2 regions of the Ruegeria sp. L12 genome follow, and region 2 is predicted to be linked to the other one. Evidence: riboswitches for the same ligand, from Rfam matches in the RefSeq annotation. Region 2 holds a riboswitch; the other holds the start of a gene.
The links. Region 2 has a riboswitch for cobalamin ahead of ACR0K9_RS01825 (DUF1636 family protein). Riboswitches for the same ligand answer to the same signal wherever they lie in the genome.
Positions count from the first base shown of each region.

Region 1: another riboswitch for cobalamin. It lies ahead of ACR0K9_RS16320 (hypothetical protein); the one in region 2 lies ahead of ACR0K9_RS01825 (DUF1636 family protein).

Region 1 is NZ_JBQFMH010000010.1:130,837-134,044, reverse strand. It holds gene ACR0K9_RS16325 (alpha/beta hydrolase family protein) at 1-777, opposite strand, end outside; cobalamin riboswitch at 908-1,130, shown strand; gene ACR0K9_RS16320 (hypothetical protein) at 1,220-1,627, shown strand; gene ACR0K9_RS16315 (protein-tyrosine phosphatase family protein) at 1,629-2,132, opposite strand; gene ACR0K9_RS16310 (DNA polymerase III subunit gamma/tau) at 2,299-3,208, shown strand, end outside.
Region 2 is NZ_JBQFMH010000001.1:375,149-378,356, reverse strand. It holds gene recJ (single-stranded-DNA-specific exonuclease RecJ) at 1-1,181, shown strand, start outside; tRNA gene ACR0K9_RS01835 (tRNA-Glu) at 1,280-1,354, shown strand; tRNA gene ACR0K9_RS01830 (tRNA-Glu) at 1,377-1,451, shown strand; cobalamin riboswitch at 1,682-1,888, shown strand; gene ACR0K9_RS01825 (DUF1636 family protein) at 1,973-2,347, shown strand; gene cobW (cobalamin biosynthesis protein CobW) at 2,349-3,208, shown strand, end outside.

The DNA.
Region 1 (3,208 bases), on a different contig from region 2:
CTGGGGCAACAACAGGTGACGACGGGCCTTCGGTCCATAGAGATCGGCAAGCCGCCATACGGCTTCGGGCGGCACCATCTGGTCATCCGCAAAGGCAAACAGATCGACGCGTCCGCCTGCAGTGGCCCAGCGCGCCTGTGGCAGCGTCTCTCCGATCTCAGGCAGATAGCTTTCGGGCGCGGTGCACCATTTGCGCCACTGCCAATAGACCGACGCGGGCAGGTCTTCGCCAAAACCGACCGCCTTGCCCGGCAGATATCCCAGCGCCCGGACCATCAATGGCGCATGGCCATACCAGAACAACGCCGCCAGCGCGCGATAGGGCCACGGATGATCCCCGAGCGTCACCAGGCCCGAACAGACACAGATCATCCGGTCGATCTGCTCGATATCCGATTGCACCGGCCCCAGCATAGATCCGAGCGAGTGGCCAATGCTCCACAGTTGAGCACCCGGAAAACGCCGCCGCATCTCGGCCCGCGCGGCGGGGATGTCGACCAGCGCCCAGTCCGCCATCGTCACTGTCGACGCCTTTTGCGCCCCGGTCAGTGAATGGCCGAAATCCCGGTAGTCATATGTCAGGCAGGCCATGCCGCGTTCCGCCACCAGCCAGCGCGCGAAATGCTGGTAATAATCGCGGGGCACGCCGGTGGCGCCGTTGATCACCACCACCGTTTCCGGCTGAGACGCGGGCAGGTACAGACGGGCGGACAGCATCGCGGGTCCGGCGGCAAACCGGAAATCCTCTGTCATGATGGTCTGTTGCGTGTCCAGCATGTGAACCTCTTGGCGTCGCGCATCACCTGAACTGATCAGTTCATTTGATCGATACCAAGTCAAGGTTGACGTGGCTGGACCAAAGGTCAGCCTGCGACTTTCAATCCGATTGACTCGGAATGCGGCGAACCGCTAGCGATGGCGTGATGGTTCTCGCGCCCTTATCCGGGGCCGGGATGAAAAGGGAACACGGTGCGGTTCTGCCCGGAAGCTGCCGGAACGAACCAAATCCGCGACTGCCCCCGCAACTGTAAGCGGTGAGCAATGCCGGAAGACCACTGGCCATATGGCTGGGAAGGTCGGCAAAGCGACGACCCGCAAGTCAGGAGACCTGCCATCGGAACCGAAACTGAATCTCGGGCGGGGTGTCCGGGCAGGTCCTGACGTCACAGCGCCGTCCTACCTGTTTCACGCCCTCGCCCTGCGCGCGGAGGGCGCATCTATGATCTGGAAGACCGACACACATGAATTCGCAGCGACCGTGTGCCAACGGACCAGCAAACCCTGCCCGGCTCTGGCGCGTATGGCGCGGGCGCTGACGCAGGCCGTCTCGACCGCGCGGCCAGTGACCACACCCGAGTTTCAGGTGGAAGGCAGCAGCGAACTGACCCATTGCGCGGAAGGCTGCACCGCCCGTTTTCGCGCCTGCCCTGATCAGGTGCGCGTGTTCTGCGGAACCGTTCCCGGGATCGAGACCGAGATGCTGGACGGTTATGCGGACATGATGTTCGGCACCTCATTCGCCACCCTACCCGCAGGGCTGCTGGCGAACCCGCCCTGCGCCATGCTTGAAGCGTCGGTGCTGGCCCCGCGCCCTCAGGTCGAGCCGCAGCATATGGCCTGCGCCTGATCTAACGTTGCAACGGGACCCGGGCCGGCGTAGCGGCCCAGGCCATCTGTCCGTCGGTTTCGACCGCGCAGGGGCGCAGCGCCCGCAGACGCTCCAGCGCTGTTTCGGGACGCTCGCCGCATTCGACCATCAGACGCAGCACAACCATACCCGAGCGGCCGCAACCGCCTCGGCAATGCACCAGAACCCGGCCTCCGCCGGACAGGGCCTGCCGGGCGGCCGCGCTGACCTGCGGCCAACGCTCCTCGACAGCTTCGGGCGGGGCGCCGAAATCCTCGATCGGAAGATGGACCCAGCGGCTCGCCCGGGCCTGTATGTCGGTCCCGAAATTGCGCGCGCCATCCTGCAGCATCTCAACTTCGGTGGTCATCGACAGGACCAGACCCGGCTTCCAGCCCGCGATCAGGTCCAGATCGCCGTCATAATCCCCTCCGCGCCCCGGCATCGACGTCAGGGCCAGCGTGCCCCCGCCAACCTGCAAGGCGTATATCACCAGTTGCGACATAAAACCCCCCATCAAACAAACCTATAAAAACTGGTCTTTGAAATCTGTCCGACCAGTGTAAGCCGCATCGGGTCGCTTTCCAAAATGAAAATCATCCGGGCGGGCGGTGGACGCGGGCAGCGGCGGCCTCTACGCTGCGGCAGAACTCGAATCCGCGAAAGCAGACATGACCGACACGCCCAGCCCCGCCTATCAGGTGCTTGCCCGCAAATACCGCCCGGAAACCTTTGCCGATCTGGTCGGTCAGGACGCCATGGTCCGCACGCTGAAAAATGCGTTCGAGGCGGACCGGATCGCGCAGGCCTTCATCATGACCGGCATCCGCGGCACCGGCAAAACCACCACCGCCCGGATCATCGCCAAGGGCATGAACTGCATCGGCCCCGATGGCGAAGGCAAACCCACCACGGAACCCTGCGGCCAGTGTGAACATTGCGTCGCCATCATGGAAGGCCGCCATGTCGATGTGATGGAGATGGACGCCGCCAGCCGCACCGGCGTCAATGACATCCGCGAGATCATCGACAGCGTTCGCTATCGCGCCGCCAGCGCGCGCTATAAGATCTACATCATCGACGAGGTCCACATGCTCTCGACCAGCGCTTTCAACGCGCTGCTCAAGACGCTTGAGGAACCGCCCGAGCACGTGAAGTTCATCTTTGCCACCACCGAGATCCGCAAGGTCCCGGTCACCGTCCTGTCCCGCTGTCAGCGCTTCGATCTACGCCGGATCGAGCCCGAAGTCATGATCGGCCTGCTGCGCAAGATTGCCGATGCCGAAAGCGCGCAGATCGCCGAGGACGCGTTGGCGCTGATCACCCGCGCCGCCGAGGGCTCGGCCCGTGATGCGACCTCGCTGCTAGATCAGGCAATCAGCCACGGGGCAGGCGAGACCAGCGCCGATCAGGTGCGCGCGATGCTGGGTCTGGCGGATCGCGGCAGGGTTCTCGACCTGATCGACATGATCCTGCGCGGCGATGCAGCCGGAGCACTGACAGAGCTGAGCGCCCAATATGCCGAAGGCGCCGACCCGCTGGCGGTGTTGCGCGATCTGGCCGAGATCACCCATTGGGTCT
Region 2 (3,208 bases):
TAAATCCGAACCGGCAGGACGAAAGCGGCGATCTGGGCTATTTCTGCGCTGCTGCCGTGGTGTTCCTCATGCTGGTCGAGGCGGGCCGCCAATTGCGGGCCGCCGGTGCCAAAGGGCCGGATCTGATGTCGATGCTGGATCTGGTGGCGCTGGCGACGGTGGCGGATGTTGCACCGCTGATTGGCGCCAACCGGGCGTTGGTGCGGCAGGGGCTGAAAGTCATGGCCCAAAGGCAGAGGCCGGGGCTGGTGGCGCTGTCGGACGTGGCGCGCATGGACACCGCCCCCAACAGCTATCATCTGGGGTTTCTGCTAGGTCCGCGCGTGAACGCGGGTGGGCGGATCGGGCAGGCCGATCTGGGTGCGCGGTTGCTGAGTACCGACTCGGTCACCGAGGCCGAAGCCCTGTCCGAACGGTTGGATGCTCTGAACGCGGAACGGCGCGACATCGAGAACGCGGTGCGCGCGGCAGCCATGGCACAGGCCGAGGAACGCGGGCTGGACACGCCACTGGTCTGGGCCGCAGGCGAGGGCTGGCATCCCGGCGTGGTGGGCATTGTCGCCTCGCGCCTGAAAGAAACCGCGAACCGCCCTGCCATCGTGATCGGCTTTGACGGTGACGAGGGCAAGGGCTCGGGCCGTTCGGTCTCGGGCGTTGATCTGGGCGCGTCGATCCAGCGACTGGCGGCCGAGGGGCTGCTGGTCAAGGGCGGTGGTCACAAGATGGCGGCCGGCCTGACGGTGATGCGCGACCAGTTGGAGCCTGCGATGGCGCAGCTGTCCGAGTTGCTGGCGAAACAGGGCGCAGGGCAAGGCGGCCCAGCCGATCTGAAACTGGACGGGGCGCTGATGCCGGGGGCCGCGACGGTCGATCTGATCGAACAGATCGAAAAGGCAGGACCATTCGGGGCCGCGGCCCCTGCCCCACGCTATGCCCTGCCCGACCTGCAGGTGCGCTTTGCCAAACGCGTGGGCGAGACGCATCTGAAACTGTCTTTGTCTGACGGAATGTCCGGCGGGCTGGACGCCATCGCCTTCGGTGCGTTTGATGGTCCGCTGGGTGACAAGCTGTCAAATCACGGCGGCGCGCGGTTCCATTTTGCGGGCCGGCTTGAGGTTAACACATGGGGTGGGCGCCAATCTGTACAACTGAGGTTGGAGGACGCGGCAGAAGCCGGATAAAGCCTATCTGAAGCCCACCAAAAAACTTTCACATCCCTGCATTTTTCGGCTTGCGGGGGTCGGGGTGAAACCGTAAAAGGCCCTCCACAAGCCAGCGTGGCCCGTTCGTCTATCGGTTAGGACGCCAGGTTTTCAACCTGGAAAGAGGGGTTCGATTCCCCTACGGGCTGCCACTTTGCTTGTCTGGACCCAAGTGGCCCGTTCGTCTATCGGTTAGGACGCCAGGTTTTCAACCTGGAAAGAGGGGTTCGATTCCCCTACGGGCTGCCATTTATCCAATTCTCTCCGCTTCTGCCTTCGATCAGGCCTCATAGATGTTTCATCGCGTGGCACCGACCCGATCGTTCGAATATTGCGTTTAACCGGATCGGGCCGATCCGGTTAAACGAGGCAACGCTGCGGCCTGAACAGAATATGCCGCCCAACGACCTCTACAGGTCGCTTTTTCATCCGCTTGATCACAGATCGGCGCGACTCGCTTGACAAGCGGCCTGCCGCTGCCGCATGAGCCTTTCGTTGGTGTCTGCAACAGCAGATGAAAAGGGAATGCGTCAACGGGTTATCCGCCAAACGCAGCCGCCCCCGCGACCGTGACCGGAGAGGGTGCCCAATGCCACTGGCCGCAAGGCCGGGAAGGCGGGACATCCGACAGGGCAGACGCTCTGATATCCGCAAGCCGGGAGACCTGCCAGCGCCCGAAGATGAAACCGGACGGGGTGTTCCGGTGTCGGGTCAAATGTGACCCGCATGAGACCCCGTCCCCCACGTATAGGATTGGGGGGATGAGAGACATGACCGAGACCGCACCGGTTGAGCTGCTGGTCTGCACCACCTGCCGTCGCGGCTTGCCCGTCGAGGATGACGCGCAGCGCCCGGGCACCCTGTTGCATCAGGCGCTGGAACAGGCAGACCTGCCCGAGGGCGTCAACCTGAGAGCCGTCGAATGCCTGTCGAACTGCGATCAGGGCTGTTCCATCGTGCTGCGTGGCGGGCCGGATCGCTGGACATTCGTCTACGAGAACCTGAACGAGACCGATCATGTCGACGTCATCGTTGACGGTGCAACCAAATATCTGGCCACCGAGGACGGTCTGGTCAAATGGCGCGAGCGCCCAGAACATTTCCGCAAAAACTGCGCCTCGCGCATTCCCCCGATTGGAGTCTGACATGTCGAACCTCGAAAAACTCCCCGTTACCGTGATCACCGGCTTTCTGGGCTCGGGCAAAACCACGCTGGTGCGCCACCTGATGCAGAACCCTCAGGGCAAGCGTCTGGCCGTGGTGGTCAATGAATTCGGCGATGTTGGCGTCGATGGCGATATCCTGAAATCCTGCGCCATCCCCGATTGCCCGGCGGAAAACATCATGGAATTGGCCAATGGCTGCATCTGCTGCACCGTGGCCGATGATTTCATCCCTACCATCGAGGCGTTGATGGCGCTGGAGCCGCGCCCCGATCACATCCTGATCGAGACCTCCGGCCTTGCGCTACCCAAGCCGCTGCTGAAAGCGTTTGACTGGCCGGATATCCGTTCGAAAATCACCGTGGACGGCGTGATCGCGCTGGCCGATGCCGAGGCCGTCGCCGCCGGTCGTTTCGCCCCGAATGTCGAGGCGGTAGATGCCCAGCGCATGGCCGATGACTCGATCGATCACGAAACGCCGCTGTCCGAGGTGTTCGAGGACCAGATCTCCTGCGCCGATATCATCCTGCTGACCAAGCCCGATCTGGCCGGTCCCGAAGGCGTTGCCAAAGCCAAAGAGATCATCGCCGCCGAAGCCCCGCGCCCGCTGCCCGTAGTCGAAGTGGCCGAAGGCGCCGTCGATGTCCGCGTCGTGCTGGGTCTGGAAGCCGCTGCCGAAGATGACATGGACGCGCGTCCCAGCCATCATGACGGCCACCACGACCACGAACATGACGATTTCGAAAGCATCATCGTGGAACTGCCGGAACAGACCGACCCGCTCGATCTGGTCGCCAAGATCGAACGTCTGGCCAATGAGTTGAACATCCTGCGCGTCAAGGG